Regions from separate parts of the Sphingobium sp. IP1 genome, predicted to be linked through region 1. Evidence: riboswitches for the same ligand, from Rfam matches in the RefSeq annotation. Region 1 holds a riboswitch; each other region holds the start of a gene.
What was found. A riboswitch is a leader RNA that binds a small molecule or an ion and turns the genes downstream of it on or off. The one in region 1 is predicted to bind cobalamin.
Positions count from the first base shown of each region.

Region 2: linked by a shared signal. The riboswitch ahead of CG471_RS16145 (TonB-dependent siderophore receptor) and the one ahead of CG471_RS23310 (cobalamin biosynthesis protein CobG) in region 1 are both predicted to bind cobalamin.
Region 3: linked by a shared signal. The riboswitch ahead of CG471_RS08555 (TonB-dependent siderophore receptor) and the one ahead of CG471_RS23310 (cobalamin biosynthesis protein CobG) in region 1 are both predicted to bind cobalamin.
Region 4: linked by a shared signal. The riboswitch ahead of CG471_RS21870 (TonB-dependent siderophore receptor) and the one ahead of CG471_RS23310 (cobalamin biosynthesis protein CobG) in region 1 are both predicted to bind cobalamin.

Region 1 is NZ_NOIW01000094.1:14,531-20,257, reverse strand. It holds gene cobI (precorrin-2 C(20)-methyltransferase) at 1-186, opposite strand, end outside; gene CG471_RS23315 (precorrin-8X methylmutase) at 183-812, opposite strand; gene CG471_RS23310 (cobalamin biosynthesis protein CobG) at 812-1,864, opposite strand; cobalamin riboswitch at 2,144-2,356, opposite strand; gene uppP (undecaprenyl-diphosphatase UppP) at 2,465-3,307, opposite strand; gene CG471_RS23300 (glycosyltransferase) at 3,388-4,587, opposite strand; gene CG471_RS23295 (nucleotide sugar dehydrogenase) at 4,865-5,727, shown strand, end outside.
Region 2 is NZ_NOIW01000045.1:8,624-14,350, reverse strand. It holds gene CG471_RS16150 (peptidase) at 1-722, opposite strand, end outside; gene CG471_RS16145 (TonB-dependent siderophore receptor) at 725-2,713, opposite strand; cobalamin riboswitch at 2,903-3,148, opposite strand; gene CG471_RS16140 (copper resistance protein B) at 3,211-4,071, opposite strand; gene CG471_RS16135 (copper resistance system multicopper oxidase) at 4,068-5,727, opposite strand, start outside.
Region 3 is NZ_NOIW01000018.1:25,533-31,259, forward strand. It holds gene CG471_RS08550 (hypothetical protein) at 1-145, opposite strand, end outside; gene CG471_RS08555 (TonB-dependent siderophore receptor) at 148-2,283, opposite strand; cobalamin riboswitch at 2,471-2,713, opposite strand; gene CG471_RS08560 (AAA family ATPase) at 2,931-3,467, opposite strand; gene CG471_RS08565 (alpha/beta hydrolase) at 3,596-4,528, opposite strand; gene CG471_RS08570 (alpha/beta hydrolase) at 4,596-5,537, opposite strand; gene CG471_RS08575 (LysR family transcriptional regulator) at 5,657-5,727, shown strand, end outside.
Region 4 is NZ_NOIW01000082.1:37-5,763, reverse strand. It holds gene mtaB (tRNA (N(6)-L-threonylcarbamoyladenosine(37)-C(2))-methylthiotransferase MtaB) at 1-712, opposite strand, end outside; gene dapF (diaminopimelate epimerase) at 715-1,527, opposite strand; gene CG471_RS21880 (TonB family protein) at 1,591-2,205, opposite strand; gene CG471_RS21875 (threonine/serine dehydratase) at 2,280-3,269, opposite strand; cobalamin riboswitch at 3,409-3,652, shown strand; gene CG471_RS21870 (TonB-dependent siderophore receptor) at 3,823-5,667, shown strand.

The DNA of each region.
Region 1 (5,727 bases):
TTCCATCGCCAGTTCGATCGCATCGTCCCGCAGCATGCCCTGCGCGATGCGGCGCGCCTGTCCCGGTCGACCGGCCTTGCGGAAATAGGCGACATGCCGTCCACCCCGCACCAGCCGGTCGGCGCGCACGCTCAGCAAGTCCTGCGCGCCGGGGCCAAGGCCCACGCCATAGACGGTGCCGCTCATTCCGCGCGGCTCGCCAGCGCATTGATCGCCGCGACCGTGATCGCGCTGCCGCCCAGCCGCCCGTCGACGACGCAGCAGGGCACGGGCTGCGCCGCCCACAGTGCCGCCTTGGATTCCGCCGCACCCACGAAGCCGACCGGGCAGCCGATGATCGCTGCGGGACGCGGACAGGCCGGATCCTCCAGCATGTCGAGCAGGTGGAACAGCGCCGTGGGCGCATTGCCGATGGCAACCAGTGCCCCGGCAAGATGCGGCCGCCACAGTTCCAGCGCGGCGGCGGACCGGGTATTGCCCATCGCCCGCGCCATGTCCGGCACGGCGGTGTCGTGCAGGGTGCAGAGCACGGCATTGTCGGCGGGCAGGCGCGCACGCGTGACCCCTTCCGACACCATGCGCGCATCGCACAGCACCGGCGCCCCTGCGGCCAGGGCCTGCCGCGCCACGGCTGCAAAGCCCGGCGAAAAGCGGATATGGGCCGCCAGGTCCACCATGCCCGCGGCGTGGATCATGCGCACGGCGACCGGCTCCTCCTCGGCAGCAAAGCGCCCGAGATCGGCTTCGGCGCGGATGGTGGCGAAGGACTGGCGATAGATTGCCGCGCCGTCCCTCTCATAATCATGGGGCATCAACAGGCTCCGAAATGGGCAAGAAGGTCGGTGGCGGTGAGGTCAGGACGGACGGGCACCGATCCTGCGCGAGCGTGGAAGGCCAGGTCGTAGCGCCCGTCCCGCCCCGTCAGCACGATGTCGGCCGGAATCGAACTGGCGCAGCCCTTGGCGCAGCCGGAGACATGAAGGCGGCCCGCCACATGGGGCGCCAGCTGGCGGGCGAGATCGCGCGTCTCCACACTCGCCTGCGGGCAGGCAGGCGCGCCGGGGCAGGCCTCCACATGGATCAGCGTATCGGCCGCGTCGGCGGACAGGCCGGGCAGCTGTCCTTCGGCCAGCAGCATGCGCCACGGGGTCAGCCGCATGGCCGGCGCGTCGAGAAGATGCCGCGCGTCGATCCGGCCGAAGGGAAGACCATAGGCCATGCCGCCATCCCATGCGCCGGGGGTCAGACGCGGGCGCGGCGACGCGGCCTCTGCCCTGCCCGTTGCCCAATCCGGCAGGGGCGCATCATGCCGGACCATGCGTCCCGCGCGCGCGCCGTCGCTCTCCACGAACCACCGGGCGAGTGCGAGCAGCGCATCCACTTCGCCGCCGCTATCCACCGGCACGCCTTGTGCCCGCCCCTCCGCACGCAAGATCAGGCCGCCATCGCGCGCCCGCTCGATGCGAAAATCCCCCGCTTCGCCCGGCAGGAGCGGCGCGGCGCCGGCATCGATGACGAAGCCCATCTTGCCCGGCAAGTCCGGTAGTTCCTCCAGGCGATCGAGCAACTGGCTGGCGATGCGATGGCTGTCATCCCCTTCGCGCCAGTCCGGCGCGATCATCAGCATCCGCGCGCCCTCGCGCCGGGCATCGCCGTCCACCAGGCCAAGGTCGAGCAACTGGTCGAGCAAGGGGCGCCAGCTTTCGTCGCGCACACCGCGGATCTGGAGGTTCGCGCGCCGGGTCATGTCGATCAGGCCATTGCCATGAGCGATCGCCGCTTCGCCCAGCCCGGCCATGTCGTCGGCCGAAAGACGGCCGAGGCGCGGCTTCACGCGCACGATCAGCCCGTCGCCCGCCGCCATCGGGCGCCAGGCATCGGGACACCAGCCCCGAACGGCCGGCCCGTGGGCCCCCGCATGGTTCGCGGTCGCCCTATCCCTGCCCGCGCCGGTCTGGCTCACAGGCAAATCCTCCGCGCGCCGGGACGCAACCAGGCGGGGCTTGCCGGCATCGCCGGTCGGCGCGAGGTGGCAGGCAGGCGCGACAGGCGCCCGACACCACGCGGCCGTGCAGCCCCAGCCACACGCTTCGCCGCCCAGACGGAAGAGAGACCGTGCCATGACCAATCCCTGGGTCAGGACAAGAGCGACCGAAACGCCGGCAGGTCTCCTGGCTCGCGGGTCGTTGCGGGATGCACGCCTTCCCGGACGCTCTGTCCAGTGGCTGCCCTCACGGGCTCGTGCATCGCGCTATCCGCTTACAGTTGCAGGGACAGCCACGGAATAAGGGGCCAGGCCCCCGCACCGCATTCCCGATTAAGTTCCTTGCGGAACACCGGCGTCAGTTATGCAATGCGCCAGCATGAACCGGCGCATCGTTGATGCCCTAGTCGAAACATCGGGCTTAGCCAAGACGCGGAATATGGACCGGCAGGACCGCCCGGACGCATATTCCGCCCCGGATCAGGACATCGGCGCAATCCTGCCGGTCGCCAGCAGCGCGAAGAGGCATGATGCCAATATCAGGCGATAGAGGACGAAGGGCCGATAGCTGCGGCTGCTGACCAGTTTCAGGAAGGCGACGATCACGCCATAGCCGACGACGAAGGCGATCAGCGTCGCCAGCAAAGTCGGCCCCAGGCCGATGCCGCCCGCCTGCCCCCAGCTTTTCCAGAGCTGGTAGAAACCCGACCCCAACACCGCCGGAACCGCCAGCAGGAAGGAATAGCGGGCCGCCGCCTCGCGCGTATAGCCAAGCATCAGCCCCGCCGTGATGGTCCCGCCCGACCGCGACACGCCGGGGATCAGCGCCATCGCCTGCGCCAGCCCCAGCACCAGTCCATGGCCAAGGCTCAACTGCTCGAGTTTCCGCATTTTCGCCCCGAACCGGTCCGCCAGCCCCAGCGCAACGCCGAAGATCAGCAGCGTCGACGCGGTGAAATAGAGATTGCGCAGCGAATGCTCGATCGCATGCTGGAACGCCAGGCCCAGCACGACGATCGGCACCGTCCCGAGCAGGACCAGCCAGCCCATGCGGACATCGCCGGGCTTGCCCTGCGGGCCAGGCCGGAAGGACCGCAGCCAGGCCCAGGCGATACGGGCGATGTCGTGCCGGAAATAGAGCAGCACCGCCGCCTCCGTCCCGATCTGGGTGATCGCGGTGAACGCCGCCCCCGGATCCTTGCCGGAGCCCAGGAACAGGCCGGCAATCCGCAGATGCGCGCTCGACGAGACGGGAAGAAATTCGGTAAGTCCCTGCAACAGGCCGAGACATGCCGCTTCGAACCAGAGTGCGGGATCGTCCATGGGCCGCTGCTCTCACATGAAAAAATGCGCCAAGGCAAGCCTCTTGGGCGCAGGCCCGCCGGACCAGCGCCCGCTGCGGCTCAGGCCTGCCGGACCGCGGGCAAGGCCTCCGCCCCATTTTGCCGCGGCCCGATCTTGCGGTCCCACAGATCAGCATAGAGCGCTTCGAGCCGCTCGTTCATCGACGATACGCTCCAGGGGCTGAGGTCGATACCCCGCACCCCTTGTTCCAGCCGTTCGGACGTCGGCTCGTGGCTCAGCACCAGATTGATCGGCCGCTCCATCGCCTCCACCGTGTCGACGCGAAAGCCGGTCACGTCATTCTGGACGATGAAATCGATGCCCGGCAGGTCGGTGGCGATGATCGGCTTGCCGCCCAGCGCATATTGGACGATCACGCGCGGCAAGCCTTCGCGTTCGGACGACAGGATGCACAGCTGCGCGGTCTTGATCCAGCGCGCAATATCCTTGCGGAAGCCGATCACCCGGACATGGCCGGCCAGACCCAGCGCATCGATCCGCGCGCGGATCGCCGGTTCGAGCGGCCCAGCCCCGGCCAGCAGCAGGCAGGCCCGCGGATTGGCGGCCACGATCCGCGCGAAGATGTCGAGGAACTCGACATGGCGCTTGCGCTCCTCGAACGCCGCCACCATCAGCATCACCTGCGCGTCCGCCCATCCCATCACCGGCGCCTCGGCCATTACGGCCAGTTCCGCCTCGCTCAGCGGCTCGGCCTGCTGGAACGCGGCCACGTCCATGCCGCTGGGAATGACATGATGCCGGTCCTCGTCGCCGATCCGGTTGACCAGGCATTCGGTCTTCATGCCCGCGCTGACGTCCACGAATGCGTCGGTTACCGGCGACAGCATCTTCTCGCACGCCAGATAGATGCGCCGTTCCATCGGCCCGACATTCAGGAAGGGCAGGATATGCACGCCATGGACGATGATCGGCGATTGCGAGAACATGGCTGCCAGCCGCCCGACGAACCCGGCCTTGCTGGTATGGGTATGGACGATGTCGGGGCGGATCTTGCGCAGGCGCAGCCCCATGTCGAGCAGCGCCTGCAGATCCTTCACCGGGCTGACCTCGCGCACCAGCGCATCGATGCAGATGGGCCGGACGTCGGGATGCAGGCGCCCCAATATGTCCGCATGATTTTCCCGGCCATACATCAGATAGACCTCATGCCCCTGCTCGGCCTGGCCGTTGCAGGAATAGAGGGTGTTTTCGTCGGCGCCGCCCCGGATGAACCGCGTGATGATGTGTACGATCTTCATATAGCCCCCGCTGAACAGCATTCGACGGAACGGCTATTTGATTCGCAATGATTCGTAAATATCAATCAAGTTGATTTCTATCGTTGACGATCGGATACGAACGCGTATGCTCAATATCGTCATGGAAGGGAGAGAGGAATTGCGCTGCATTCACGCGACGGCGTTCGGATGCGGCGCAATTCTGCGATTTCGCCCCGCAAATCAGGAAAACCTACGCGCCGCCGCGCCATGAATTCATGACAAAATCACATATCTGACAGGAATCGAGGGATTACGCATGAACATAGCGGTAGTCGGGCTGGGCTATGTCGGCCTTTCAAATGCAGTTCTGCTTGCTCAGCATAATCATGTCATTGCCGTCGATGTCGCTGCGGACCGTGTCGATGCGGTCAATGCGCGCCGATGCCCGATCGTCGATGCCGATCTCGAAGACTATCTGCAGACCCGCGACCTGGACCTGTCGGCCACGCTGGACCTCGACCAGGCCTGTGCCGGCGCGGATTTCGTCCTTGTCGCCACGCCGACAAATTATGACCCGACCACCAACTATTTCGACACATCCAGCGTGGAGGCGGTCATCGCCCAAGTCACGCGGATCAACCCGCAGGCGATCATCATCATCAAGTCGACCATCCCGGTCGGCTTCACCCAGGCGATGCGCGACAGGTTCGGCACCGACAACATCATCTTCTCGCCGGAATTCCTGCGCGAAGGGAAAGCGCTGCACGACAATCTCCATCCCTCGCGGATCGTCGTGGGCGAAAAATCGATGCTGGGCCAGGTCATCAGCCAGTTGCTGCGCCAGGGCGCCATCCGCCAGGATATCGAAACGGTGCTGACCGATCCGGCCGAGGCGGAGGCGATCAAGCTGTTCGCCAACACCTATCTCGCGATGCGCGTCGCCTTCTTCAACGAACTGGACAGCTACGCCCTGCACCGCGGCCTGGAAACCCGCCAGATCATCGACGGCATCAGCCTCGATCCGCGCATCGGCAACCATTATAACAATCCGTCCTTCGGCTATGGCGGCTATTGCCTGCCCAAGGATACCAAGCAGTTGCTCGCCAATTACAGCGACGTGCCGCAGAACATGATCACCGCGATCGTCGATGCCAATCGCACCCGCAAGGATTTCCTGGC
Region 2 (5,727 bases), on a different contig from region 1:
CGGCGGCGCAGCCGGGCGATGCCGACCCACAGGCCGGTGATCGTCAGGAAACAGCCGATCAGCGAGGTCCAAATGACGACCTGGCTCCACAACGCACCATCCTGTCGCAGAATCGTGGGATAGAGCCAGTGCGGCACCGCGCCGAGCCAGCCCCAGAAGCGCTGGAAGCGGGTGGTCAGCTGCACCACCTCCCCGCTCTTGCCCGAAACATAGGCCTGCGTCCCGGCCGCATCGGCATAATCGACGCGATAGAGCGGCGCATTGCGGCGGAAGGTCTGGACCGTCCACTGGTCCATCTCCGTCTGCGCGACCTGCCCGACCGGGCCGGCAATGGCGCTGTTGCGGCCGAATTCGCGCGCGATCCTGTGGATATTTTGCGGATCGACCTGCTCGACCGGTTTCCCCGTCGCCCAGTCATGGGTGCCGGCGGAGACCCGCATCTGCGGGATGGTGCGCGTCGGATCGAGCGCCGGCGTCACCCGCAGCACAGGTCGCCCCGCCATCATCTCGATCCGGGCGGCGGACAGCATCATGGCGTCGGGCAATATCCCCGCCTGCCCGGCCGACAGCTTGAGGGGCGTGAGCCCCCCAAGCTGCGCGGCCGGTGTCAGGCGCGGATAGTCGACATAGAGCATCACGAAGCCGGACAGGCACCACAGCGTCATGACGGCGCCGATGATGATGCCCAGCCAGCGATGCAGCAGCAGGACCGGCCGCAACATGGTCAGAAGCTCAGGCCATAGCTGACCCGCAGCGTGCGCGGCACGCCCCGGTAGAAATAGAGGAAGCGGCTGTTGCTGCCGTCCAATACCCCTGCGTCGCTGACCGCCGAGCGATAGCCGGTGGAGGCATAGTCGCGGTCGAACAGATTCTCGACATTGACGCCGAACCGGTTGCGCCGCGCCTGGTCCAGCCACAGATGCGCGCCCGCATCGACCACGGCATAATTGCCATAGTTCATCCGGCCAAAGCCCGACGCGGTCGACCAGACATCGCCCACCCAATTGGCCGACAGATTGGCGCCGAAGCGGCCGGCTTCCGGCGCATAGACGATCGCGGCGCGGCCATATTGTTCCGGATTGCGATCGCGCTGCACCGAACTGCCCTGATTGCGGACGCGCGAATATGTGTAGCTAGCCGACAGGCCCCAGCCGCCGGTCAGGTCGGCGTTCAGCTCCAGCTCGGCGCCCCTGGCCCGCACCTTGTCGCTGACGTTGATATAGGTGCCTTCCGGAAAGGCCGGATCATCATAGGTCGTGTCGATCAGGTCGGTGATGCGCCGGTTGAAATAGGTCGCTTTCCACCGGATCGCCCCGCCGGCCAGCGCGCCGCCCAGCGCGGCGTTGAGGTTCAGGCTTTCCTCGGGCTTCAGGTTCGGGTTGCCGACCTCGCAACAGGGATCATTGCCATAAAGCTGCGAGGCGTCGGGCAGCACGAAGGAGGTGCCACCATTGGCCTCCACGAACAGCGCGTCGCTGACATCATAACGGCCCGAGACGTTCCAGATCGTCTTTTCCGATCCCTTCGCCTTGTTGTAGCGCAGGCCCGCCGCGATCCGCGCCTTGCTCGACAATTCGTCATTGGTGCGCAGCTGGAAGATGCCGGCATGGACCTGTTCGTCGGTCGGCGCGATCAGCAGGACGTCGTCGCGGCCATTGAAGCTCTGAAAATCATAGCCGATCAGCGTGTCGATGCCGCGCAGCATGTTGAGCTGCACCACCGCGCTGCCGCCATAATCCTGATAGCCCCAGAAGGTGCCGGCCGGGTAGATGACCTGCGGCGGGCCGGCGGGCACGGGGTTTCGGATCTGGACATAGGCGGTCTTCCAGTCGTGGAAATAGCCCTTGAGGAAGAATTGCACCCCATCCTCGCCGGTATAGTCGAGGCGCAGGCTGGCGATTTCCTCATTGCGGTCGTTGCGGCTTTCCTTGGTCCGCGTCGCGCTGATATTGTCGAGATCGGCCCTGGTATGCTGGTAGAGCGCATTGAGGCGCAGGTCCGGCGCGATATCATATTGATATTTGATGCCCGCCGACCAGAGATCATAACCGCGCGCGCGATCGGTGGCGCTGGGCTGCATCACGTCATAGGGACGATAGCCGTCCGACTGGCTGCGATTGGCCCAGACCACGAAGCGATGCTGGCCGATCGCGCCGCGAACATAGCCATCCAGGCTAGTGCCGGCAAAGCTGTCGAGGCTGGCATTGACTTGGCCGCCCAGATCATCGCTGAAGTCGCGGGTGACGACATTGATGACACCGGCCGCCGCCTGGGTGCCGTAGAACAGGCTTTCGCCGCCTTTCAGCACCTCGATCCGCTCGATCATGCTGGCGGCCATGGTGTCGTTGGGCGAGGTGCCGCCATAGAGGCGGTTGTTGAGGCGGATGCCGTCCATCGTCCACAGCACATCCTTGGTGCGCGAACCCTGCAGCGCGATGTCGACATAGCTGAACGGCCCGGACTGCGACCGGATGAACAGGCCCGGCACCGCTTCGAGCGCACGGGCGGTGTCGATCGCGGCGGCATCGCGGATCTGCGTGTCGGTGACGATCTCGATGGCATGGCCATAGCGCGACAGTTGCTGCGGCAGCGTCTCTTCCAGGCTGGTGCCGGTGACGACGATGCTGTCGCCTTCCCCTTCATCGGCAAATGCCGGCGATGCGATGGCAAGCGAAAGGGCCAGTGCGGCCCGCGAAACGATATTGGACTTCATTTATTCCCCCATCCGGCGCCGCGTTCGACGGGCGGGGGCAACCTTCACGAGCGGCACGCGCGCGAACGTCCGACACACGCGCCGGCCGGGCGCCCAAGGGCAACCGACGCGCGTCGTCGCAGCGGCCCCAGCCGCTCGTTCGTCGCTCAGACGGAAGTTACCGTGCCGCGGCCATCCCCTGGACCAAGGCAAGAGCGACCAGACGCCGGCAGGTCTCCTGGCTCACGGGTCATCGCTTGATGCACGGCCTTCCCAGGCCTCGCAGGATTTAGCGTCCGGCCCAGTGGCTGGCGGATCGGTCATTCTGCCGTCCGCACATATGCATCGCGCTCACCGCTTACAGTTGCAGGGACAGCTGCGGATTTGGACAGTCACCCGTCCGCACCGCATTCCCTATTAAGCCCCTTTCGGGACACCGGCGCGATCATGATCCCATGCCGTGCGGCGCAGGATCGGCGGGATCGATAATCGAATATCAGGCGGGCTGCAAGCGCCTCTCAGAACCAGGCGCGCAGGCCGATCACCAGGCTGGTGCCCGACGGCTTGTCGCCGGCGGCACGGGCATAATCGGCCGTGTCGCCCAGCTTGCGCTCCCAATTGACGCCGACATAGGGCGCGAATTCGCGAGCGATCTCGTAGCGCAGCCGCAGCCCCAGCTCGATATCGGACGGGCCGGCGCCGATCCCCAGTTCGGGCACATCCTGCGCCGCCAGATTGAACTCGGCGGCAGGCTGCAGGATCAGCCGCTGGGTGAGGCGCTGGTCATAGCTCGCCTCCAGCCGCAGATGGGCGTCGCCCCTAGTCGACAGGAAGGCTTCGGCCCCGACTTCGAACCAGTAGGGTGCCAGGCCATCGATGCCGATCACCGCATAGCTGCGGTCCGGCCCTTCGCCGAAATCGTGCCGCACGCCCGCCTGCAGGTTGAACCAGGGGTCGATCGCCCGGCTGTAGAGCGCCTGCACCTCGGCCCGTTCGAGCGATCCGCCGAACGTCCCTTCACCCTCGCTCTTGACCGCGAAACGGTTGATGTCGCCGCCGATCCAGCCCTCGCCCTCCCAGGCATAGCCATCCGCGCCCCTGCCGGCGCGATATTCCAGCCGATCGAGCATCCATTGCGAATAGGTCATGCCGCCGCCCTCCGCGATCATCGCCGCGCGGGCGCGGGCCATGGCGGCGGGATCATAGAGCGCGTCGGCGGCATGATCGGTCGGCACTGGCGGTGGCGCGCCTTGCGGGATCGCGGCGTCGGTGGTGGGCATATTGTGGCCCATCGCGCCATGGTCCATCTGGCTATGATCCATGGTCTGGGCCTGAACCGGCGCGGCGGCGGCGAGCATCAGAAGCGCGACACTCCTCATGCCGCGTCCTCCTCGTGGCGGACCGTCACCACCCGCATCATCCCGGCATGCATGTGCATCAGCATATGGCAGTGGAATGCCCAGTCGCCCAGCGCATCGGCGGTAAGGTCGAAGCTCAGCTTGCCGCCGGGCAGCACATTCACCGTATGCTTGCGCGGATTATGCGCCGCCTCGCCGGTCACCAGTTCAAAGAAATGGCCGTGCAGATGGATGGGATGGGGCATCATCGTGTCGTTGATCAGGGTCACCCGCACCCGTTCCATATGGCGGAAGGCGATCGGCTCCGCCCCTTCCGACAGCTTCACCCCGTCGAACGACCACATATAGCGTTCCATGTTCGCGGTCAGATGGATGTCGAGCGATCGGGTCGGGGTGCGCAGGTCGCTGTTCGGCGTCAGCGACCGCAGATCGGCATAGGTCAGCACGCGATGATCGACATGTTCCAGCCCCGTCGGCCGGTCGGCGGTGCGATCGGCCGGCATCGGCGACAGGGTGGCAACGCCCGGCCCCATTTTCACGCCCGGCGCGACCGACTTGTCGCGCATCTTCATGGCATGGCCGCTCATGGCGTCATTGGCCGGCTGGCTGAGGTCGATCACGCCACCGTGGCCCATATCCATGCCGCCCATGTCCATGCCCATGTCCTTCATGCCCAGCAGCGGCCGGGCGCGCCGGGCCGGCACGGGCGCGACCATGCCCAGCTGCGGCGCCAGCGTGGCGCGGACCAGGCCCGACCGATCGATCGCCTCGGCAATCAGGGCATAGGGCTTCGCCTCGCCGGGCTGGACGATCACGTCATAGGTTTCGGCAATGCCGATCTGAAACTCGTCAGTCTCGACCGGCTGGACATCCTGCCCGTCGCACTGGACGACGGTCATCGGCAGGCCGGGCAGGCGAACATTGAAATTGGTCATCGCCGACGCGTTGATGATGCGCAGCCGCACCCGCTCGCCCGGCGCGAACAGGCCGGTCCAGTTCTCGGCCGTGCCCATGCCGTTCACCAGATAGCTGTAGGTGGCGCCGGTAACGTCGGAAATATCGGTCGGGTCCATGCGCATCGCGCCCCAGTCGATCCGGTCCTTGAGACCCTGATCCTCCCCCGCCAGCAGCCCGCCCAGCGTCTGGCGCTGCATATTATAATAGCCGCCCATCTGCTTGAGCCGTTGCAGCAGCTTGTGCGGATGAACCGGGCTCCAGTCGGCGAGCAGGATCACATGTTCCCGGTCATAGGCCACCAGATCGGCACCGGCGGGATCGATGATGATCGGCCCGTAAAGGCCCATCGCCTCCTGCATGCCCGAATGGCTGTGATACCAGTAGGTGCCCGCCTGCCGCACCGGGAAGCGATAAGTGAAGGTTTCGCCCGGCGCGATGCCGGGGAAGCTGATGCCGGGCACGCCATCCATCTGGAAGGGCAGGATCAGCCCGTGCCAGTGGATCGAGCTATCCTCCTTCAGCCGATTGGTGACGGCGATGTTGACATGCTGCCCCTCGCGCAGGCGGATGAGCGGGGCGGGCGTGCCGCCATTGACGCTGATCGCATGGGCCGATCGGCCACCAGTCGAAAAATGCCCGTCGCCGATGCTGAGCGCGATCGTCTCGCCCGACAGCGCGCCCTGAGCGGCTCCATGCGTGCCGGTGGCGGCCCAGCCGGGC
Region 3 (5,727 bases), on a different contig from region 1:
CAAGGATGTTGGCGTCAACCGCATCCATCGGCAGCAGGCGTACCGCCGCGCAAATCCACGCATAGCACAGACCATAGGCGCCGACCGTCGATGCCAGCATGCGCGGCGCGATGGTGCGCCAGCCCGGCTCCTGCCTCGCCGGCACGATCAGAACCGCTGCTCGAACGTCACCGCGACGCTGCGCGGCTCACCCAGCACCCACTGTGAGGTGGAATAGCTGTTCTGGACGTAGATCCGGTCGAAGACATTGCGCAGGTTGAGCGTCACGCTGGTCTTCTCTCCCAGGTCGTAGCGGGCTGAAGCATCGACGAGCGTATAGGCCGGAATGCGACGGGTATTGGCGGCGTCCGAATAGCGCTTGCCGACATGGCGCAGGCCGGTGTCGAGGTGCAGCGGTTGCACCGGCCGCCAAGAAAGCCACAGATTGGCTGCCTTTTCGGCAACGCCGATCGGCATGTTGCCGTTGCGGCTGACAAGCTCCGTGCCGACAAGTTCGTCGAAGTCGTCATATTGCGCGTTCAGGATCGTGCCGTTGGCCAGGATGCTGAAGGACTTGGTCACGGCCAGTCCGAACGATGCCTCGACGCCGTAGGACGATTGCTGGCCGACCTGCACAGACACCGTGGGATCATTGGCGGAGCGGGTCAGGATCTTCTTCTTGACGATGCGATAGCCCGACAGCGTGAATTCGCCGCGCCCGTCGAGGAAGGTTGCCTTGGCACCCGCTTCCCATTGCCGCCCGGTGGATACATCGAAGCTGGTTTGTGCCAGCGTCGCGGTGAGGAACGCCGTCACCGGATCGGCGGCCGCGGAATATTGCGCGTAAAGCGAGATCGTGTCCGTGGGATTGTAGACCAGCCCCGCACGCCAACTGGTACTGGGATAGCGCGCGGTGTAGTCGGCGGTCGGATCGAGCGCATCGTGGCGCTCGGTCTTCGGGCGATCGTAGCGCAGGCCCGTCACCAGCGACAGTCGATCCGACAGCGAGAGGCGGCTTTCGCCGAACAGCGCCCATTGCTGCACATCTGTCTTATACTTGTACCGGGTGCCGAAGGCGCCATCCAGAAACGTGCCGGGCGCGTAGTCGTAGGGATCCACCAGGTCGGATCGGGAATTGGGCGAACTGTCGGTGCGCAGCAGCGATCCGCTGTTATACTCTCCGCCCAGGCTCAGGCGGTGGTCCATGCCCAGCAATGTGTGGTCGAAAACCGCGTTGAAGCGGTCGCCCCACTGCTTGGTCTTGTAGAAGATTTCCAGATAGCTCGACCGGCGGATCTGATCGCCGGACCAGGCATAGCCTTCTGCATTGCGCCAGTGCTTGAAGCCGGTGAGGTAATAGGCGACGTTGGTGATCGTCACCCCGTCTGAAGGCGTCCATTCCGCCTTGGCCTGGGTCCAGGCATCGTCGAAGCGCAGCGAGCGGTCGGCGATATTGTAGTTCTTCTTGCGGATTTCGCGCACCAGCTTGCCATCACGCAGCGGCGTGCCGTACCAGATCGTCGGATCTAGATCGGCGCGATCATGCGTCAGGGTCAGCACCAGATCGTCACTGGCCTGGTAGCGCAGCGCGGCCGACAGGGCGAGACTACGGGAGCGTCCGCGCTCCATCCAGCCGTCCGACCGGTTGTAGCTGAGATCCACGCGATAGGACAGCTTGTCCCCGATCGGCCCGCCGATCCCGCCGGCCGCTGCATATGTATCGAAAGAGCCGCCGCTGAGGCGTAGTTCACCTTCGAACTCTTCGGTGTTGGGCTTCTTGCGCACAACGTTGATGGCGCCGCCGATGCCGCCTTCGCCATAGAGCACGGACGCAGCGCCGCGCAGCACCTCGATGCGCTCGGCCATCCAGGGATCGGCGGGGAAGGTCTGCGTGGTCGTCGTATAGACCCGCATGCCGTCATAGAGCTGCATCACCGAAGTGTAGCCGGTGAACCCGCGTGAACTCAGCGAATAGCCGAATGCCGAGGAATTGTTGATCAGGCCCGGCGCGCGCGCCGCGGCGGCCACGACGGTGCGATCGCCAAGACTGCGGATCATCTCCTTGGTGATGACATCGACGCTCGCGGGCGTCTGCATAGGCGTCAGGCCAAGGCGGCTGGAGGCATCGGCCTGCTGGCCAAGCTGCAGGACGCCGGCCTTGCGCGCCGTGACGACGATGTTCTCCGTGCCATCGGGCGCGGCGTCGGCGGTCTCCTGAGCATGCGTTGCGGTGACACTTGCCGCCAGTGCGCAACATGATGCGCCGGAACGGATCAGGCCGGAAAGAATCGATCGTGTATTCATGTGTAACCCCCGTTGCGTTTTCCAGTCGAACGGACAGGTTCCCGCGCAGGAGGACGTCCCCTCGCACGGGCGCAGCGGTGGAGACCGGGCGCAAACGAGCGACCGGCGGAACCCACCGTTGCGGCCTGGCCGCAAGTTCGTCGCTCAGACGGAGTACACCGTGCCGCGGCCATCCCCTGGACCAAGGCAAGAGCGACCGGACGCTGGCAGGTCTCCTGGCTCACGGGTCATCGCACGATGCACGGCCTTCCCAGGCCTCGCAGGAGTTAGCGTCCGGCCCAGTGGCTGCGACAGGCATCCTTGGCCTGCCGCGATATGCATCGCGCTATCCGCTTACAGTTGCAGGGACAGCCTCGGCTTCAGGGGCAGTACCCCTCCACCGCGTTCCCTTTTAAGCCTCTTTCGAAGCACCAACGCGATCTTGCCCCCCGTTAGGGGACGGGCTGGGAACTATGGGCTATCGAACAGGATAGCAAGAAATTCGTGGAATGTGGAATTTGGTCATGCCTCGATGGCAAAGGTGCGCTCCATTATCGCCATACAGCGGCTCTGAGCGACCGATCGAGAGCCATAATGGTCCGGCCACATGTGAGGTGAGAAATGCTGTCCGACGTCAGGTCGTAAACCCCGCCGTTAACAGCCACTCGCTATGCGATGTGAGATCGGACGAAGGCTACACGTTCAGTGACGGAAGCGAGCGGAAGCTGGATGATCTCGTATCCAAGACCAGAATAAGCATCGATCATCGCGCGATAGGTCGCTTCGGCTTCGATGGGTGACTGCTTGCGCTCAGTATCTTGGGCGAAGATCGCCGGCCAATGAGGCGCGATAAAAACCCGTTTGGCATAGCGTCGAATTTCCGCAGCGCGCATTGTGGCTGCTGGCACTGGTAGATCACAAAGCCGCAAATAGCCGATAACATCGGGAATGCCTCGATCGAAGATCACGGATCCGGGATACGATGTCGCCTCTCGATACGATCGCATGTCCCATGAAAGCATCAAGGCTGCAAAGGCTTCGCGATCTGACCATGGCAGCGCCGTGCCACCTATGCTCACTTGATCCTGTATGATTGCACGACCGGCCTCCGGCATGTGAGCGAAGCCCTCGGACCCAAGCGCGTCAATCAAGGTGCTCTTCCCAGAACCTGGGCCGCCCGTGATGATATGAAATCGTTCGGCCATTATGGCATCTTTCTCCTGCGTTGAGTGGCAACTGCTACGTTATGAGGGCCGGTGCTGAACGACCGGGAAGGGGCGGGTCCTGCCGGTCTCCATGATCGATGCTCCACTATCGATCATGGAGACCAGGCTCAGCTCAGATGGGTCTTGAAGAACGGCACCAGCCTGTCGAGCGCCAGACCGACCGGCTCCGGCTTGTCGTAGAGGTCATAATGCGACCAGTCCTCCAGCGCGACGAGTTGCCGATCCTTTGAGGCGACCGATCGGCCGTAGATTTCCATCCCGTCGCGATAGGCGCCGAATGCCCCCACCTTCTGGCCGATCACCACCATCATCGGCTGCGTCATCAGCATCTCGGCAAAGGCAAAGGCGTCCCAGCCCAGCGTATTCTGCGCATGGCTGAACAGCATCCGGGTCCAGCCGCCCGGCTGCTGCCCGCGCGGGGTCTTGTAATAATCGGTCGCCTCGAACACATCGCGCTCGGTAAGGCCCGCGTCCCTGGCAGCTTCGGGGCTGGCAGGCAGTAGTTCATTGACCTGCAATTCGCCGCCGCGCGCTTCCTTCGTCCGCTGCGTGGCCATGGCGTCGAGCGCGCCCAGAGGATCATAATTGCTGAACCCCTCGCGGAAAAGGCGGCCGATATTGACGGGCGTGATCGCCACGACCGCCTTGATGCGCTTTTCGGTGAGGGTGGCGTTCAGCACATAGCCGCCCCCGCCACAGACGCCGATCACGCCGATCCGGTCGGCATCGACATAGGAAAGCGTCACGGCATAGTCGATCACATGACTGATATCCTCGACCCGCTGCGTCGGATCCTCGATCCAGCGCGGTTCGCCGCCCGAGGCGCCCTGAAAGCTGGCATCATAGGCGATGACGACGAAGCCCTGTTCGGCCAGTGCCTTGCCATAGACATTGCCCGACGTCTGCTCCTTGCAACTGCCGAACGGGTGGACGGCAATGATTGCCGGCCAGCTCTTTGCTGCATCGAAATTCGGCGGGAACAGGATGTTGGCGGCGATGTGCCAGGCCATGTCGCGGTTCCGGATCTGAACGCTTTCCATGATCATTTCCTCGGGAAAGATGGGGGGCATACCAGGAGCGCAATGCTCCCGGCGCCTGCTTGCACGATTACTCGGCGGGTTCGGTCACGGCGGCCGTCAGCTTGGCCGTGAAGAACGGGGCGAGGACGGACACGGCCTCGTCGACAAAGGCTTCGCCATCATAAAGGTCCATATGATTGGCGCCCTCGACGACATGGAACGCTTTGTCGGTGCTGGCCGCGCGATCATAAAGATCATCGCTCATCCACTTCGAGCCCGCCATGCTGCCGGCGACGATCTGGATCGGCTGGGTCAGATAGACGTCGGCCATATGATAGGCATCATAGGTGATGATCTGGTTCAGGCTGCGCAGCGTCGCAAAGCCGGGCGCGGTCGGATATTCGGCGCGCGGAGTATGATAATATTCCCAGGCCTGACGAAGCTCCTCGTTCGGCGCGTCCGCTTCGTTCATCGGTGCCAGCGGCATGGTCGCATGGCCCTTGCCCTTGGCGTCGGCGGTGCGGGCGTTCGAGCCCGCCTCGACATAGGGCAGCGCGTCGATCGATTTGACCATATTGTCCCAGCCATTGCGGAACATGGAACCGATATTGACCGCGCTGACCGTACCGATCGCCTTGATCCGGCGATCCTGGATCGCGGCATTGGCCGTGTAGCCGGCGCCGGCACAGATGCCCATCGCGCCGATCTGGTCCCGGTCGACATAGGGCAGCGTCGTCAGATGATCGATGACCGCGCTGACATCCTCGGTGCTGATATGGGGATTTTCCAGCTGACGAATATCGCCACCGCTTTCGCCCTGATAGGAGCGGTCGAAGGCGATCGTGACGAAGCCCTGCTCCGCCAGCTTGCGGGCATAGGTGCCGGCCGTCTGCTCCTTCACCCCGCCGCCTGGATGCGAAACGACGATCGCCGGATAGCGCCGGGTTGCATCAAAGCCTTCGGGCAGGTTGATGACGGCCGACATGGCTATCGACGGGTTGTTCGAATTGGCGAAGCTGATCTTGCTCATGTCTCGGTCTCCTCAGGGCTGGCGACGGGGGGATCGTCTGCCGATAAGGGAGATATAGACCCTGGCGATTGCGTGGATTAGATAGGTAATGCTGCTTGGTCCTATCACTGGAGTGATGAATGAGGCGCGATGAGATCGCTGATCTGGCGGCATTCGTGATCGTTGCGGAAGAACGCAGTTTCACCAAGGC
Region 4 (5,727 bases), on a different contig from region 1:
TCCGTGGCTCATGGGCGATGAGGTCGAACAGCCGCTCGTCAATCTCGACACTGTCGATCGAGGAGAGGCGCAGCCGGGGCAGGTCCGGGACATGGCGCAGCAGTCGTTCGACAAGCTGGCCGAGCGAGGGGCTGCCCGGCAGGTCGGGGCCATAGCTGGTGACATCGACGCCGGTCAGCACGATTTCGCCATAGCCTGCATCGACCAGTTGCTTCGCCTTGTCGATCACCGCGCCGGCGGGGACGGAGCGGCTGTTCCCCCGACCATAGGGGATGATGCAGAAGGTGCAGCGATGGTCGCAGCCATTCTGCACCTCCAGAAAGGCGCGGGCATGTTCGGCAAAGGCGCTGGCCATGTGCGGCGCGGTGTCGCGCACGGCCATGATGTCGGAGACGTTCACTTTCTCCGCCACCGGGGCGAAGGCGGCGGCCTCCAGCTTTTCGCGGTTGCCGATGACGCCGTCCACTTCCGCCATGGCGGCGAAGGTCTGGGGCTCGGTCTGGGCGGCGCAGCCGGTGACGAGGATGCGGGCGTCGGGGCGGTCGCGCCTGGCGCGGCGGATCGCCTGCCGGGTCTGGCGCACGGCCTCGGCCGTCACGGCGCAGCTATTGACGACGATCAGGTCGTCCTGCGCGCCGGCCATTTCGCGAATAGCCTCGCTTTCCGCGATGTTGAGCCGGCAGCCCAGGGTGATGATGTCGGGACCGGGCACGGTCAGAAGCGGTCCCAGTCCGCCTCGCCGTCGAACACATGGGTGGCGGGGCCGGTCATGCGGATCGTGCCGCCCGGCGCCCAGTCGATCTCCAGGTCGCCGCCCGGCAGGCTGACCGTCACCGGGCCGGTCATCAGCTTGCGGCGGATCGCCGCGACGGCGGTGGCGCAGGCGCCGGTGCCGCAGGCGCGGGTCAGGCCGGCGCCGCGTTCCCAGACGATCAGGCGCAGATGCTGCGGGCCGACGACCTGCGCGAAATTCACGTTCACGCGGGCGGGGAAAAGCGGGTCATGCTCGATCAGCGGGCCGAGCCGTTCGAAATCGACCGCGTCCAGATCCTCGACGAAGAAGATCACATGCGGATTGCCGACATTGACGGCGGCCGGCGCGGGCAGGTCTTCCCAGCTGGCCGACATCGTCAGCGTGTCCATCGGATAAGCGAGCGGGATCGCGTCCCAGTCGAAGCGGGGCGCGCCCATGTCGACGCTGGCGCCGCCGTCCACGCTCTTGGCGTCGAGCAGCCCGGCCCTGGTCCGGATCAGCACATCCTTGCCAACGAACAGCGGCACGCAGCGGGTGGCATTGCCGCAAGCCTCCACTTCCGAACCGTCGGAATTGAAGATCAGCATCGACACGTCGGCCTGGTCGCCGGCTTGCGGGGAGCCGATGACGATCAATTGGTCGCAGCCGATGCCGGCATGGCGATCGGCAATGGCGCGGGCGCGCGCCTCCGTCATCGCGACCGGCGCCTGGCGCGCGTCGATCACGACGAAATCATTGCCCAGACCATGCATCTTGGAAAAGCGGCTCATCATGGCGCCGCATTTAGTGTGGCGGGGCAGAAAAGGCGAGTCTTGGCTGCGCGCACGCGCGTACGGCTATTGTACGGGAGTTCGGAAGGCGACGAGCATGGCGCGGACGAAGGGGATAGGACGGCCGTCATTATCCTTGCCGCTTTCCATCGTAAGAGCGCGGGCCTGGGTGCAGGCGACGTTGACAAGTTTGGCGTCGTTCTTGTCGGGCTTGATGCCCTGACAATGGGTGACATGCCCGTCAGTATCGATCTTAACGACGAGGCCGACGCTTTTTTCGCGCGCACCCTTGGGAAGCTTTTGGACCTGTATTTCCATGTCGACGGGCATCGTGATGCTTTGTGTCGTGGACGGCTGGCGCTGGCTGGGCAGAAACCATTCCATACGGGTCTGCCACTCACTATAGATGGGGGCGCCAGTTTCGTCGGTCGCTGGTCGGAATTTCGCACGCGCTGTGACGAGGGAGCAGGTCTTTTCGTTTAGCTCCGATGACAGTTGCGACTGGACGATATCGCAACGCACGACCCGCCCTTCCGGCGAAACAAGGATGACGAACCAGAGTATGCCTTCCTCGCCGCGCTTTCGGGCATCAGCCGGATAGTCACGAGCCGTCAGCCAACTGCGCCCGGTGTCGACCGGAGTCGAGTTGGCGAGAGCCGCCGCGAACATCAATCCGAACATGTCTATTATCCCCCCGCGGCTCCTGTTTCAGGGGCGGTGCGATAGGGCGAAATGATGACAAAACAATGTCTGGATCAGGCGCCCCCGCCGATGATTTCTGCATAGGCCGCCGGATCGACATTGGCGCCGGAGATGACGAGGGCGGTGGCGCCGTCAGTGGGCGGGGCGAGGCCGGCAAGCATGGCGGCGAGCGCCACCGCGCCGCCCGGTTCGACCACCAGCTTGAGCGTGGTGAAGGCGAAGCGCATTGCGTCGCGCACCTGATCGTCGCTGACGACGAGGCCGCCGGCGAGCAGGGCCTGGTTGATCGGGAAGGTCAGCGCGCCGGGGCTGGGGGCCAGCAGCGCGTCGCAGATGCTGCGCGCGTCGGGCGAGACGCTTTCGCGCACGCCGCTGGCGAGCGAGCGGGCGGTGTCGTCGAAGCCGGCGGGTTCGACCGCATAGACGGCGATGTCGGGGCGGGCGGCCTTGACCGCCGTCGCCGTGCCCGCTACCAGCCCGCCGCCGCCGCAGCAGACGAGAATCTGTGTGAGGTCGGCGCCGGCGGCCTGGGCCTGCTCCAATATTTCGAGGCCGATCGTGCCCTGGCCGGCGATAATGAAGGGATCGTCGAAGGACGGGACGAGGGTGGCGCCGCGTTCGGTGGCAAGGGCGGTGGCGATTGCCTCGCGGCTCTGGGTGAAGCGGTCATAGGGGACGACCTCAGCCCCCATCGCACGCGTGTTGGCGGTCTTGATCGCCGGGGCATCGGCCGGCATCACGATCGTTGCCGGGATACCGAGCAGGCGGGCAGCAAAGGCTACGCCCTGGGCATGATTGCCCGAGGACCAGGCGACGACGCCCGCCGCCCGTTCCGCTGCATCGAGGCGGGCGAGGCGGTTATAGGCGCCGCGGAACTTGAACGATCCGCTATGCTGGGCGCCCTCGAACTTCACCAGCACGCGCCGGCCGCAAAGATCGTTGAGCGCGGCATTCTCGATCAGCGGGGTGCGAACCGCCGCCGGTGCGATCAGCCGCGCGGCATCGGCGACGTCAGCGGCGGTGATGGCAAGCGAATCGGTCATGTCGGCTCCTTCGGTAAGAGGCCCCTGCATAGCCGCCCGCCGGCGCCGCGCAACGATCCGCCGGGGCGATCCTGGCCCGCTTGGCAGGGCCTGTGCTTTGGCTTATGGGGGCCGCGCGCCGGGGTGATCGAAAGCCCCGGACGCGCATGATCGCGCCGGTGCCCGCAAGGGCTGAAAACGGGAATGCGGTGCGGGGGGCGAAGCCCTTCCAAATCCGCGGCTGTCCCTGCAACTGTAAGCGGTGAGCGCGATGCGCAGGGTTCCCAGGCTCTTCAAAAAGGGGAGGGCCGGAACCGGCCACTGGACCGACAGGTCCGGGAAGGCTGGCGCATCGCTGCCCTGACCCGCGAGCCAGGAGACCTGCCGGCGTCTGGTCGCTCTTGCCCTGGCCCAGGGGATGGCCATGGCGCGGTGTTTCCGTCGAGCGACGCCCATGGCGGCCGGGGCCGCATCGGTGCGTGGGGCGGGGCGCTGGCGTCTTCCCGATCCCCATGCAGCGACCGCTTGTGCGGACGCCCCGGTTCCAAATCGACGGACGCCGGGGGACGATAAAATGAAGATGTTGGGGATTTCGCTGATCGCGCTGCTGGCCGCTACGCCGGCACTGGCCCAGGATGACGATATCGTCGTCACCGCTTCGGGCATCGCACAGCCGCGCGACGAGGTCGGCCAGGCGATCACGGTGATCGATGCCGACACGATCAGGACGCGCGAGGCGGTCGATGTCGTCGATCTGCTCGCCACCACGCCGGGCGTCCGCTTCAGCCGCAACGGCTCCACCGGCGGCGTCACCGGCGTGTCGCTGCGCGGCGCGGAGACGACCCAGACGCTGGTGCTGATCGACGGGGTCAAGGTGAATGACCCGAGCGGCATCGGCGACGGCTATGATTTCGGCCATCTGCTGACCGGCAATATCCGCCGGATCGAAGTGCTGCGCGGCTCCAACTCGGTGGTCTATGGCAGCCAGGCGATCGGCGGCGTGGTCAATGTGATGACCGGCGCGCCGAGCGAGGGCTTCGAGGTCAATGCCTCGGCCGACTATGGCTATAGCGACACGCTGAACGCGAAGGCCGATGTGTCGGGCACGCGCGGGGCGGTGTCGGGCGGCGTGGGCGTCGCCTATTTCAACACCGACGGCATTTCCTCGGTCGGCCGGTCGTTCGGCGGCGTGGAGAAGGATGGCTATGAGAATATCGCCACCAACGCCAAGCTGAAGATCGCCTTTTCCGACACGCTCAGCCTCGACCTGCGCGGTTACTATATCCATGCCGATCTCGACTATGACAGCTTCTTCGGCGCGCCGGCCGACAGCAGCGACGTCAGCAAGCTGGACCAATATGTCGGCTATGCCGGGATCAACCTGGCGCTGCTCGACGGCAAGCTGACCAACCGCGCCGCCGTCACCTGGATGCGCAACGATCGCGACTATTATTTCGTCCGGGGCACCGACCCGGACTATGGCTATTCGGGCACCAACCTGCGCTTCGAATATGAGGGCGTCTATGCCCCGGTCGACCAGGCCAAGCTGATCTTCGGCTATGAGCATGAGCGGCCGGACTATGAGTATTTCGGCTTTGGCGACATAGCGAGCGCGAAGGCGAATATCGACAGCGTCTATGCGCTGGCGGTGGTGAAGCCGCTCACCGGCCTCGCTGTCACCGGGGGCTTGCGCCATGACGATCATAGCCAGTTCGGCGGCGCGACCACCTTTGGCGCCAACGCCAATTACACGCCCAACGCCGGCGCGACCAATATCCGCCTTTCCTATGGCGAGGGGTTCAAGGCGCCGTCGCTCTATCAGCTCTACGACACCTATAGCGGCAACAGCGCGCTGCGGCCGGAGCGGTCGAAAAGCTATGATATCGGCTTCGACCAGAGCCTGGACGGGGACAAGGCGGTGCTGTCGCTGACGGCGTTCCGGCGCGATACCCGCAACCAGATCAACTATGATTATGCGACCTACACCTATGGCAATCTGGACCGGACCCGCGCCAAGGGCGTGGAGGCGACGCTGACGCTGAAGCCGGTCGAGGCGCTGACGGTGGCGGCCTCCTACAGCTATGTCGATGCGCGCGACCGGTCGGGCGGGGCCACCGACGGCAATCGCCTGCCGCGCCGCGCCGCCAATGCGGTCAGCCTGTCGGCCGACTATCTCTGGTCTTTCGGCCTGTCGACCGGCGCGACCCTGACCATGGTCGGCGACAGCTATGACGACACGGCCAACACCCGCCGGCTCGACGGCTATGGGCTGGCCGGGCTGCGCGCGTCCTTCCCCGTGGGCGACCATCTGGAAGTCTATGGCCGGATCGACAATCTGTTCGATGCGGATTACGCCACCGCCTATGGCTATGGCACCTATGGCCGGTCGGCCTATGGCGGCGTGCGTGTCCGCTTCTAAGGGGCGGCGGCATCCTCTGTTGCTGCCGGGGCTGATCGCCCTGCTGCTGGTCGCGGCTAT